Regions from separate parts of the Desulfosporosinus sp. Sb-LF genome, predicted to be linked through region 1. Evidence: riboswitches for the same ligand, from Rfam matches in the RefSeq annotation. Region 1 holds a riboswitch; each other region holds the start of a gene.
The links. Region 1 has a riboswitch for cobalamin ahead of E4K68_RS08290 (HoxN/HupN/NixA family nickel/cobalt transporter). Riboswitches for the same ligand answer to the same signal wherever they lie in the genome.

Region 1 (4,406 bases):
TTCTAAAAGCTAACAAAAGGGAAAAGGCATAAGTTAATAAGGTGAGGCTGATCTGGTCTAACTGAACCAGGTCAGCCTTTTTATCGATTTTACTTCACTACAAATTGCAGAATGCTTTGTTCATAAGAAATTCACAACTTTTTAATGGGATGATCGTATCCAAAGGTTACACTAAGAAAACATGGTAACAGACAAGACTCTCGGGTGTGAGGTCCGACGGGTTTTGTCTGTTTTCATTATCTGTAATTAATTAGTTTCTTTTATATCAGGTACTAATGAGCCTATCAATAGAAATAGTTCCAGCTCCGTTAATTAATAAGAAGAGTGCGGATTAGTTCTTATTTGGATTCGGAATATAACCTAATCGGAAATTGTTCTTAAAAAAAGGCATGTTTGAGTAACAGACCGTCAGAAAACAAGCCTTATATACGTATTACAATAAAAGATGGATTTTTGGGGGGGAGTTTATATCAGAGGACTAGATTTCTTGGTAACAGCCATATGCTTCTCTATTTTGGGTTATGGATTATGCTACATTACTCTTTCCAGTAACAATAAATTGAAAGTAAAATCGGTGTCCGAGAAAGTATATGGAGAGACGAGGAAGTGACCTTTCATCGGAGCAACGTCAAACGATGATGAATTCAACTGTCATGCAAAGTAAAACATTATGACACGGAGCTAGGAATAGTTTAAAGTTGTTGTTCGTATAAAAGAGCAGTTGCTACATCTAAGGGCATCTGCTCTTTTATCGATTTCACGTTCCCTGCAAAACGTTACTTTCTAAAGTTGGTTGATTGGACTATCAACAAAATTATGATCTACCCAATCTAGTAATTCGTGAGTGCTGCATACTGTCAAACCAGTGTTAGTTTTAGTTTTTTTGACCAGCACGATTTCTAATCCGAGTTCTAAAGCGGCCGAAACTTTTGTATCCGTCCCACCAGCGAGACCACTGTCTCGTGTCAAGAGAATATCTGCTCCGTAAAACTTAAATAAGGCTCTATTGATCTCTTTGGAAAATGGGCCTTGCATAGCGACAATATCTCGTGGATGAATGCCAACATCATTGCATTTTTGCACCAATCGCCCTTCCGGAAGGATACGCACGACCAGACGAACTGAGCGGGAGAAGGAGCTGTTAACAATACTGTGTAGTTGATGGCTGCCAGTCGTTATAAAGATCGTAATCAGACGACCTTTTAGGTGGTATAAGGTGTCAACGCGTTGTTCAAGTTGGAGCAAAGCCTCTTCCCAAGTGTAGACTGGGAAAATTAAGGGACTGGACGGAACTTTGGTTTCCGGTCTTTCTAACCTTATATAAAGAATCCCTCGTTGTTCACACCATTGTCGTAATGGGGGAATTTTTATACTAGAAGAGGGATGGCTAGCATCAATGACCACTGAAGGGGTCAAGCTGGTTTCATCAGTCCAGCTCTGTTTTCGTATTAAATCGAGTCCCCTGGCTTTTAATTGTGTACTAAGCTCACGTGCCGCTGCAGATTCTCCCAAAAGAATAATCATTTATTGTTGACCTCCGTATTGAATCCGAATCACTGAAATAATTCATACACTATGCATTTTCGAAACCTAAGATCCTCCAGAGCGAATAAGATATTGCCCAAGTTAAGATAAAAAGACCTACCAGTAGATAGCCGATCGAGCCGAAGTTTAGGCTTTGGATCCATCCCCAAAAGCCGCGATGAAATCCAAGCTTTGTTGAAATAATCTGTGCAAGTTCAATGGAGCCAATTACTAGTGCAGCGATTACGGATAGACCTGTAACCGATAGATTATAGTAAATTTTGCGAAGCGGAGTGGAAAAAGCCCAATGATAAGCAGTGGTCATAAAGATTCCATCTGCAGTGTCCATCAAGCTCATGCCAGCAGCAAATATAATGGGTAGAGATAAAATGGCTGTAATTGGCATACCTTTGGTACCAAGAGTAGCAGAAATAGCCAATAAGGCTACCTCCGATGCAGTATCGAAACTTAGCCCGAAGAGAAAACCCAGGGGATATACATGCCAGCTCTTGTTAATTAATCGATAGAGTGGCTTAAAGAAACGGGTTACGAAACCGCGACTTAAGAGTAGTTGATCAAGATTTTCCTCATCAAACTCACCCTGACGCATTTTACGAAAAAAACCATATATATCAAACCAAATGTAAAGATTAAATAGTCCTATTAGAAGGAGAAAACTTCCGGCAACCGCTGTGCCTATCACACTTGCGACATTTTGTATTTGTGGGATATTTTGCTGCGCCCAGTGCATGGAGAGTGCGGTGATTATCGCCATAATACATACAACTGTAGAATGACCAATCGAGAAGAAAAAGCCAACCCCCAGAGGGTCTTGCTTTTGCTGAATCATTTTGCGCACAGTATTATCGATGGCGGCAATATGATCAGCATCAAAAGCATGACGTAAGCCCAGCGTATAGGAAAGAAAGGCAAATCCCAGTAATTGAGGGTGTTGCTTGATATTTAGAAACATCATTATGATGCCTAAAAGGTGTAACCCAGTCACTGCTGCGCCATAACCCAGCCACTTAGGGCGACTTTTCATTGTTTGAGTGATATCTTTCATCTTTTCTTCCTCCTGATCCACTGTCTATAAAAAGAACGTTAACCAGATTCAGTTTAGGAATACAAAAATAAAAACCCTTCACCATAGAAGGGTTAAAAGTTTAACATGTATCAGACAACCGGAGTTGAAATATCGACACAAGTATACACCCCCTAACATTCCCGTAGGTAGTTTTCACATTTAGAATAAGCAGGTCTCCTGGCTCAAGATCATCATCAATTCACGTCTTCCCAGGTAAGTCCCAGTGACATGATGTGAATTGATTCCCTCTTACAGTGGCGGGTACCGCGTCAGCCTTCTACTGACTTTCCTTTTCAATTCCTTCCCTCAAGAAGAAATCACTTATTCCTAACTATTTAGTTCTTTTCAAGAATACCATGAAGCAAGTAAGTTTGTCTCTAAATTCATAAGAAATTCACAACTTCTTCATGAGAATAACGGATACTAGAGTTATACTAAGGTCATGGAAATAACAAATACAACAAAGAATCTTAACTTTAAAATTTTAGGGAGGAATATACAATGGAAAAATTAAGTAAAAAGGTCACGGCAATCCTCGGAACCGCAACGTTAGCAGTAGGGCTCATGGCTTTACCAGCTCTCGCTGGAACGACTCAGCAACCAGGTAATGGATGGGTTGGTCAAATGCAGGGATTCATGCAACAAACCTTTTCACCAGGACAACATCAAGCACTTGTGAATTCGCCTGCCATGCAAAATCTGCATAATTCAGCAGGGATGCAGAACGCTATGCAAACGGGTGATGTTAAGGCAATGCAAAATCTTATGAATTCAGACCCAGCTGTAAAGGCTCAAATTGGGCAAGACAACCTTGATAAAATGAACCAATTCATGAGTAACGCCGGAGGGAGCATGATGACAAACGGTGGTGGTATCACTAGTTCTCGAGGAACGATGATGAACGGGAGTAGGATTGGGAGTGGAACCAGAGCTGCAAATAAGGGTGGTAATATGATGGGTTCTGGTAGAGGAATGGCAACTCAATCAAATAACTAAAGGGGGAATCTCAAATGATGTTTGGTTTAATCATCTTAGTCATTGTAGCATATTATATGTTCAATTCATCCCATGCTGGAGGGTTATGCTGCACGAACCATCAATCCCAGGCGCATTCTCCAATGGATATCTTGAATGATCGATATGCACGGGGTGAGATTAATCGTGAGGAATACCTTGAGCGGAAACAAGAACTGTCTGGACAAAAGCAAACAATATCAATTAAAAAGGGATAATCAAGTGCTTTGAATTAATTTGTTAGAGGTTAAACTTTGTTAAGATTATGTTCTGGCATTAAATTGGTATTTTTTGAAGGAGGGATTCACATGATGGGTGGCTGGGGTAATATGATGGGCGGATGGAGAAACGGTGGTTACGGTTATGGTGGCTACGGAGGCGGATATGGGTGGATAGGTATGATGGGAATAATCATGCCTCTTATCTTCGGAATCGGGATCATTCTACTGAGTATCTACTTATTTCGTCGTAATTCTTCACAAGTTCATACAAACGGATTTGGCAAACAGAATAGTGGATTAGACATTTTGCGAGAACGCTATGCGCGTGGCGAGATTGATTCAGCAGAGTATCAAAGCCGCAAACAGGATTTGAGCTAATTTGGGTAGAAGAAAATTACGTTGTGAAATAAACAATGGATACAAGAAAAGTGTAGGGTCTCCTCAGGGAGACACTGCACTTTTCATTACTATGAATTGAAGGGAAGCTAAAAATGTTCAGTAAGCGGTGCGGAAATTAGTTTCCTACGGTGCCACGTACGTCCGTTTTCTCTGCCGAAATC
Region 2 (4,406 bases), on a different contig from region 1:
TGATTGTGATCAGTTCCGGATCTCCAGGGCCAGCTCCGACGAAAATAACTTTTCCCGTAAGTTTGTTCTGACTCAATCTTTTTTCCTCCCTAACAAATCCTTTTTGACAAGTAAAAGGCTGAGATAATCGATTTTGTCGGAAGCAAAGTCCTGTGGTTTAGGCTTCCAGCGGATAGCCTCACCCGGCTGCCCTAGGCGTGTTAGCAAGACCGCTTTTTTATCTTTCTCCTCTAGAAGTGTTAAAATCTCAGGAAGTCTCCGAGAGACTTTCATCAAAACCAAGTTCGGAAAGTCGAGAAATTCGCCCACATCTTCGGTACTTGGCAAGATAAGAAGGGGTTCATCCCCTGTGGCAAGAGGTAAATTAATCCTGGCAGCTGCTGCGGACATGGCAGTGATACCTGGCACAGTTGCAATACATTCCTGGGGTAATTCCTCCTGGAGGATGTTAAGTAGGTAACTGTAAGTGCTATAGAGTGAAGGATCACCCAGCGTAATGAACGCAATCGATTTGCCCTGTTTTAGTTCAGATAAGAGTGTCTGTGCTCCATCTTGCCAAGCCTTAGCCAAAACTTGCTGGTCCGAAGTCATGGGCAATTCCAGTTCGATAAGGCGGACGTTCGACGGGCAATGAATTTTAGCAATATCCCAGGCGACGCTTTCTCGCTCCATTTTAGATTTTGGGATAGCTACCAGATCGACGGTTTGTAAAACGTTGACAGCTTGTAAGGTCAAGAGCTGAGGATCGCCGGGGCCAACCCCGACTCCATAAAATTTCCCCCACATTGTATTCATGACTTCCCCTCTTTTCGTGCTGATAGAATAAAGACCGGATTTAAAGCTTGTGCCATATGAAGAGTTTGTACTGGCTTCCAACGGACTGCTTGAATAGAAACGGCATCGATTTCTTGATAGTGAAGATCTTCAAGGAGTTTCAGTCCGTGGGATACCGTTTCGATTGTCACTGCAGTGATCACGATTCTACCTCCCTCAACGAGGGGTACTTTTTCTAGAATTTCCTTCAATCGTCCATGACTTCCGCCAATGATACAGACATTAACTTGGGGGAGCTCTCCAAAAACATCGGGGGCGGCCCCGGAAATCAGACGTAGGTTAGAGATGCCAAACTTTTGTTGATTGGCTAGAATGAGTTCTTGAGCCTCTGGATTATGTTCAATTGCATAAACAACCCCTTTAGGAGCGAGACCAGCGGCTTCAATACTAATGCTTCCAGTACCAGCCCCGATGTCCACAATATGGTCATTGGTCGATATTTGGGCCTTCGCGAGTACTTGGACTCGAATTTCCGCTTTGGTCATGGGAACCTTTCCCCGTAGGAACTCATGGTCTGGAATACCAATTCTGCAACCAGTAGTTTGCATATTATCCTGCTCAATTGTTGGATACAGAATAACGATGGCATTTTTCAACGATGTTTTCTCATGAGATAAATGCTCGGCATCCATTGTTTCCCAGAATTCTTCTGGATAGGTAAGGGCATTGCCTACAGAAATATGGGGGTTACTTCCGAGATCCAAATAGAGTTGCGCTATTTTCTGAGGGGTATTTTCTCCACCCGTTAAGACCGCTGTGGGACGAGTTATCACCCGTGGCAATACGGACAATTCTCGACCATGAACACTAACGAAGGTTGCCTCTTGCCAAGGAATCCCTGCTCTCGCAAAGGCGAATTGTAGAGAGCTTATTCCCGGGTAGACGTCGATTCTCTCCTCAGGAAATTCCTTTTTAAGCCTGGGCAAAAAGCTGAAAAACCCGGGGTCGCCTGAGACGAGAACTCCAATAATTTTCTTTTTTTGAAGTGCGTTTGCAATCACTTCAAGACTGTGAGCGAGGTCACCAGATAGGCAATACTGTCGTCCCGCGAAATTTGGAAAGAGTTCAAGCGCCCTAGAACCCCCAATTAAAATGTCGCAATTTCCCACAAGTTTAGTGATTGCAGGGGGCAACCATTCCGGTCTACCGGGGCCGATACCGATCACCTGTAACATAGAAAACCTTCTTCCATTGCTTGATGAATTATACGTTCACCACAGGTTCTAGAAATTTCATTTCATTCATTAAGTTGACTTGCGAATGGGAAGGAAGCGTATTATAGATGGGTAAATAAAAACGAGCCTGAGCGGCTCGTATGGTTTACCTAAATAAACACACACATTTCCTATCGCCCGTAGGTCTGTGATGTTCTTAAGGCAGGTTTCCTGGCTTCAAATCATCATTCTCTTCCTCTAACATTCGATCATGGCATTACTGAAGAGAACTCCTTGTTTACAGTGGCGGGACCGCGCCGGATTTTCACCGACTTCCCCTTTAAAATCCCCAATTGCTGAGGAACCCTAAGAATGAGTAGTATTAAATTCATGAGTATGTATACAACTGATAATGGATTATTCTATAAGTATATACTAAATTCCTCTTTTTTAAAAATAAATTATTTAAAAAGCCAGACAATTAAATTAAATTGTCTGGCTAAGCATATGTCAAGGTTCAGTCGACCACACCCAACCTTGTTCTTTTACAATTTCGCGAGCTTTCGTATCCCAACCAATCGGTTGGCCGCTTAACAACGTCATAATCGTGCCTACGCTCAGACGCCCAATGGTGAATGCCTGGGCCCGTTCACTGGCCAAATGTGCTAGATGGTGAAGCAAGTTTTGCTCGCCGAGATTTAGAAGTTCTAATGTTGCTCCTTCAGTGGTTGGAAACTCTGCCAGATGTGCTAAGGTGTCAAAATTTACCCCAGCCAGTGCCGCATGTGCCAGCAATATTTCCGAACGTGCATCTGCAACACGATTATGGGTATGGAAAATCCCACCTGATACTTTGATCAGCTTCCCGATATGTCCCAGTAAAATGACCTGTTCAATTCCACGGTAGGCTGCTTCTTCCAAAAGGAAGCCTACAAAATTACTCATTTCGATCACGGCTTCAGTCGGGACCTTCAAGCGTTCCGTCGCGACTCTATAGCCATAGTGCCCTGGGGTTAGCACAATAGTTTTATGTCCATAAGCCACTGCCTGATCCAACTCCGGAAGAATCGAGGTTTTAAAAGCTTCTTCTGACATAGGACGGACGATCCCACTTGTCCCCAGAATTGAAATTCCTCCGACAATTCCCAACCTAGGATTTAGGGTTCGCAAAGCGGCGGCTTCTCCGGCAGGGACTTCGATGATTATTTCAAGTTCTTCTTCGGGGAAGACCTCACGTACAGCTTGATTGATCATTTTCCTCGGAACTGGGTTAATAGCGCTTTCCCCAACATCAATGGCTAATCCTTTTTTTGTGACGGTTCCTACCCCTTTGCCCCCACGGATGTGAATAATTCCATGAGGGGAAAGCTGACGTACTATCGCACGGATTTCAAGCCCATGTGTGATATCCGCATCATCCCCGCCGTTTTTGAGAATGCATGCAGTGGCTACTGAATCGTTTGATTCTCCCCCTTGGATGGGCATCATTAAGCGAGCAGAATTCGGCAGAGGAACCTCTACCTGCTCAGGTAAACTGTCCCCATGGAGAAGGAGGCAGGCTACTTTAGCTGCACCAGCTGCACAGCTTCCTGTTGTATATCCTTCGCGCCAAGTATGTCGATCTTTGTCTTTAGCCATAGTTTCCTCTCCCATATTAAGTTTATCAACGTAATATCAAACTGGTATTAGATTGGCATATCTGAAAGTATAAGTTATGTGATGCATCAGCGCAACTAAGGCCTACCACGAGCTAAAACTTTATTATCTACAAAACCCCCAGATGCAGTCTGAATCGAGCAAGAATAGCCAAGGTTATCGACAGAACAATGAGGAAAATCGCCCAGAAATCCCTTGGGGCAAACGCAATTTCGCGCAAAGGTGTCCAAGAACGAGTTAAGCCGTATCCCCTATTCAGCATTGCCATCGATAATGAATTAGCCATTAAAATCGAGTTTATAAACATGGGAATCATAATCGGAAGATACGATCGTATAGGACCTACAATTCCTTTTTCGTTAAATCTGGAACCTCGTGCCTTTTGAGCTTCTAGGATAAGCCTTCGTTTTTTATCCAGAGTAGGAATAAATCGTATCGCTGTTGTCAGCATCATGGAAATTTCTGCAGGGACCCTCATCTTATAGAAAAATTGCGTGAAATCATCCATCGACGTAGTCAAAGTTAACACAGAAGAAGCAATCATCAGACTAAAGAGGCGAAAGAGAAAGGTAGTGCCCATCAGAAATCCCCCCACCGTAGCCCCCAATCGGTCTCCCGGCAGGGCATAAAAGAGGATAGCTTGGCTAGAGACCCGCTCAAAGCGCTCCGGCGCGAACGTAAATCCTGTGATTAGAATAATTGAAATGGCAATGGGAATCAAGGGAGCCATCATCCCCCCAATCTTTCGCAGTGGGATTCTAA
Region 3 (4,406 bases), on a different contig from region 1:
ATTTTCATAACATGCTTTTACCATCCTTTAGTGCTAAACCACTTGTAGGGTCCACATTTAAGGGTGTACAAGTAATTCTAACATAAGGGCATTCTGCGGAACAGTGAAAATCAGTAAGAAAGGAATGCTTTCAGATGGCTTTGAAGTCGTCTTGGACAAAGGGCTTAAAACCCGTCCGGATACGGCTTGCTGACTAAATATATGGTATGATAATATCAAGTCAGAAAATTCGAGATTAGAGTGAAGGCGGTTTGAGTATGTTTAAGATTACTGAGGATTGCATCGAAAAAAAATCCATGATCGAGTATTTCTCTTCGGACGCTAAAAAAGGTACTGAGGAATTTGAACAACTAATCAAAAAGTTTGAAGCTGAACCACAGTATATATTCCGTATGAGAGACCAGGACCTGGAAGTCTACTATATCGGCTACTCGGATGACTGTACTAGACCAAGGGGCTTTGATCCGTTAGATATGTATGGAGAATATTATGGTTGCAGGGATATTCAATATCTTAATGCTAAGGGTGAGTACGAGAGATTGTAGAACAATAATTTCACTTGGAGAAGGGAAACACTATGCTTTTGCCGCTTAGCCAAACCCATGAATTAAGTCCTAACCGTCAGGCTTTCCCGTTGGTTCAGAAATTCCTCTCCCGGAGCGAACTGCTTCGGGTCAAGGTTCACAAACAAAATGGGGTAACAGTGATCGATTGCGGTGTTCATGTTCAGGGTGGCTGGGAAGCAGGGACCTTGTTCGCGTCTGTTTGCCTCGGAGGGCTAGCCCAGGTTCAACAACATTGGTCAGACTTTAATGGGTTGCACTGGCCCGCAGTTGAAGTAGTCTCTGATCATCCGATCCGAGCTTGTCTGGCGTCCCAATATGCCGGATGGCCTATTAAAAATGGCAAGTTATTAGCAATGGGTTCTGGTCCGGGACGTGCTATTGTTCATGAGGGTGAAGTATTTGAAGTTTCAGGCTATGAGGATTATTCGGAGACAGCGATCATTTGTTTGGAAAGTGAGGAACTTCCTTCAGAAGAGGTGGTTCGGTATATTTTAGAGGAGTGTCAATGCGATCCCACAAATCTCTATATCATGGTAGCCCCTACTGCGTCACAGGTGGGTTCAGTTCAGATAGCGGCACGAGCCTTGGAAACTGGCTTATCTAAACTCATGGAACTGGGCTATAATATAGAGAACATAGTATCCGGTTCGGGTATTTGTCCGTTATCACCAGTAGCGGGTGATAATCTAAGTGCCCTTGGGCGGACAAACGATGCGCTTCTTTATGGTTCGACAGTACTTTATTACCTTCATGATGATGATAAAGCTCTCGATTCTCTGGTGAAGCTGGTTCCGTCATCGTCTTCTCGGGAATATGGTCGACCTTTTGCGGAGGTGTATAAGGAATGTGGGGATTTTTACGATATCGACCCACGTCTGTTTAGCCCTGCGGAAGTGTGGTTATGTAATTTAAAGAGTGGTAACTCGTTTCATGCCGGATCCTTGCGTCCTGATATTTTGCGTAATTCATTTGGGCTAGGAATAAACTGAGGGTAGAGCATTCGTTTATAGATTGTTTATAAACTGTTTAGAAATAATTAAGATCAATGGTTTAGAATATAGGTAAATGCTTCTGGAAAACAATAAAATTGATAAGTATCAAAGCGGTAAGGCTCAGACGTGGGTTTTACCGTTTTGATCTGTCTATCAACGAAACTCATCGAAAAAGAATTTACCCTAGTTCATGATTAGAAGCAGGGAATTTAATAATGGCGTCGAAACATATAAAAAACACATAATCCACTCTTAATTCATGGTGGATTGGTAATAAGGAATTATTACAGGTGCCCCAATTGGGGAGAATAGGGAATCAGGTAGTATATTAATCCTGAGCGGACCCACCACTGTGAAGAGGGAGTCCTGTACACTGGCCACTGGCATTTGCTGGGAAGGCGTACGGCGATGATGAACTTTGAGCCAGAAGACCTGCCTGTAATATTGAACTTAGCCTTTTTTGATAAGGCTAATAATGGGCGATGGTAAAGTCTACAGTCATATAGGACTGTGGGCTTTTTCTATTGTCTTTTTGCATTGTGGGTGAGAATGAGAGGTGATTAGCGATACATTAAGTGGAGTCACTACTATTGGCACAGGTCGATACAAACTTGTCGGGAACTTCTGCGTTGGGGCAGGTCTCTTTATAGTTTTGAAGTTACCGCTTAAAGTCGTTTTGATTTCGTCGTGTATGACGGCGGATGTAAGTATCATTGGAGGTACTATCTTGACTAAGTTTGTTGTTGATGCCTTACATAAAAGTGGATCAGCTCAATAGGTCGCTCCACTTTCATTGAGGCTTATTAAATATTAACATGATTATTTGAGGAGGCGTAGAAGTTGGAGCAGGATCTGAGATCATTTATCGAACGAGTTAAGCAGCAAAACCCCTTAGAGGTTGTCCATATTCATGAGGAGATTGACCCAAAGTATGAAATTAGTACCTTGATTATGGAATTAGAGAAAGTGCGGCGCTATCCGCTGACGATTTTTGATAACGTTAAAGGGCATGATATCTCCGTTGTCACTAATGTTTTGGCTCCTCGCGAGCGTTTGGCATTGGCTATGGGTGTTCATCCCAACGATCTTGCCGCTGAGTTTTCCAAGCGAATCAATCAGCGGATCGAGCCTGTCGAGATAGCTGATGCTCCGTTTCGGGAGAATGTTGTTATAGGCCCAGAGGTTGATTTGTATAAATTGCCAATTTTGACTCACTTCCCAATTGATGCTGGACCCTACATTACAGCAGGCTTGGTCATTGCTAAAGATCCAGTGACGGGTGCTGATACAGCAGGTTATCACCGGATGCAGTTAAAGGGTAGGGACAAATTAGGGATTAGCCTCCATTCTAGGCAACGTTTATGGGAGTACTTCCGCCGCTCGGAAGAAATGGGTAAATCGCTCGAAGCGACGATTGTACTCGGTATCCACCCTAATATTTCGATGGGGTCAATGGCCTTGATCCCTTATGATCAAGGTAAATTTGCAGCGATGGGGGGATTATTTGGGTCTCCGCTGAAGGTCGCTCGCTGCAAGATGGTCGATCTGACGGTTCCTGCTTATGCTGAGGTTATCATCGAGGGGGAAATCGTCGCAGGAGAACGAGAAGCTGAAGGCCCTTTTGCAGAATTCACAAATTATGCCTGTTATCGCAGCACGGAAAATTTGTTCAAGGTTAAGGCAATTCAGTACCGCACGAAACCGCTCTTTCAGGATATTACACCAGCCATGAGTTCAGAGCATATTACGATTGTCGCTGTACAGCGAGAAGGGGATGTCCTGAATGCGCTGAAAAGGACTCTGCCTAATATTAAAAGTGTTCATGCTCCCATTTCGGCTTGTGGATTGTTCCACTGTTACATTTCCATGAAGAAGATTGCTGAGGGACAGGCCCAGCAAGCCATCTTTACGGCCTTCTCGGTGGATCATAATCTGAAGATGGTCGTTGTAGTCGATGAAGATGTGGACGTTTTCGATGAACGCCAGGTGCTTTGGGCCATGGCCACTAGACTTCAAGCGGATAGAGGAGTGACGATCATACCGCAGCATATGGGTATGGGCTGTACTTTAGATCCTTCGAGTGATGAATTAAGTCGAACTGCCAAAATGGGTATTGATGCGACGAAACCCCTTTCAGGTTTTGCGCCCACAGTGGAGATGTCATCTGAGGTTCAGCATAAGGTACAGCGTTTTATGGAGTCCTTCGGCCTATAACTGGGGTTCGAATGGATTGTTGAATGCTTATTTTTTATTAGCTTTAGTCCCCACAATGGGGACTTCTTCATTATGACTAGAGAGAAGGGTCTAAAAGAATCAAGGTGGTTTTAAAGCTTATTTTACTTATTTTTAGCTAACAGGGAGATGGAAGAAATGTACAAAATTGCAGTTGATGTAGGGGGTACGTTCGCGGACTTTGTGGTTCGGGATCAGCATGGATGTTCCTTTACCACCAAGGTTCCTTCTGGCCTAGAAAACCCTCTGGAATCGATTTTGCGAGGCCTAACTGATTTGGCGCAGGGTTTCGGCTTATCACTCTCAGAATTCCTTGGGCAAACCGACAAGTTTATTCATGGGACGACTGTAGGTATCAATGCCTTGCTGCAGGGTCAAGGTGCAAAAACAGCTTTGATCACGACCGAGGGCTTTCGCGATTCATTGGAATTAAGACGTTCACGTTTGGCTGAACAATGGGATTTTCGTGTTGCTTTACCCCCCGTTTTAGTACCGCGGTATTTGCGCATAGGGCTTCGGGAACGTATGGATTATAAGGGTATGTCTATCAAATCCGTGGATCACGCCCAAATAAAGGAGATTGCCGATTTCTTGCGGCAACAAGAGGTAGAATCCG

Region 2: another riboswitch for cobalamin. It lies ahead of cbiE (precorrin-6y C5,15-methyltransferase (decarboxylating) subunit CbiE); the one in region 1 lies ahead of E4K68_RS08290 (HoxN/HupN/NixA family nickel/cobalt transporter).
Region 3: another riboswitch for cobalamin. It lies ahead of E4K68_RS05055 (hypothetical protein); the one in region 1 lies ahead of E4K68_RS08290 (HoxN/HupN/NixA family nickel/cobalt transporter).

What each region holds. Positions count from the first base shown of each region.
Region 1 is NZ_SPQR01000005.1:18,402-22,807, reverse strand. Features, by position in the region: gene E4K68_RS08300 (permease) at 1-6, shown strand, start outside; gene E4K68_RS08295 (precorrin-6A/cobalt-precorrin-6A reductase) at 784-1,524, opposite strand; gene E4K68_RS08290 (HoxN/HupN/NixA family nickel/cobalt transporter) at 1,574-2,590, opposite strand; cobalamin riboswitch at 2,761-2,951, opposite strand; gene E4K68_RS08285 (hypothetical protein) at 3,113-3,607, shown strand; gene E4K68_RS08280 (SHOCT domain-containing protein) at 3,622-3,843, shown strand; gene E4K68_RS08275 (SHOCT domain-containing protein) at 3,934-4,224, shown strand.
Region 2 is NZ_SPQR01000004.1:122,764-127,169, forward strand. Features, by position in the region: gene cobM (precorrin-4 C(11)-methyltransferase) at 1-76, opposite strand, end outside; gene cobI (precorrin-2 C(20)-methyltransferase) at 73-795, opposite strand; gene cbiE (precorrin-6y C5,15-methyltransferase (decarboxylating) subunit CbiE) at 792-2,009, opposite strand; cobalamin riboswitch at 2,192-2,372, opposite strand; gene cbiD (cobalt-precorrin-5B (C(1))-methyltransferase CbiD) at 2,499-3,626, opposite strand; gene E4K68_RS07090 (energy-coupling factor transporter transmembrane component T) at 3,754-4,406, opposite strand, start outside.
Region 3 is NZ_SPQR01000003.1:68,882-73,287, reverse strand. Features, by position in the region: gene E4K68_RS05065 (hypothetical protein) at 258-545, shown strand; gene mch (methenyltetrahydromethanopterin cyclohydrolase) at 578-1,555, shown strand; cobalamin riboswitch at 1,830-2,013, shown strand; gene E4K68_RS05055 (hypothetical protein) at 2,115-2,336, shown strand; gene E4K68_RS05050 (UbiD family decarboxylase) at 2,399-3,772, shown strand; gene E4K68_RS05045 (hydantoinase/oxoprolinase family protein) at 3,929-4,406, shown strand, end outside.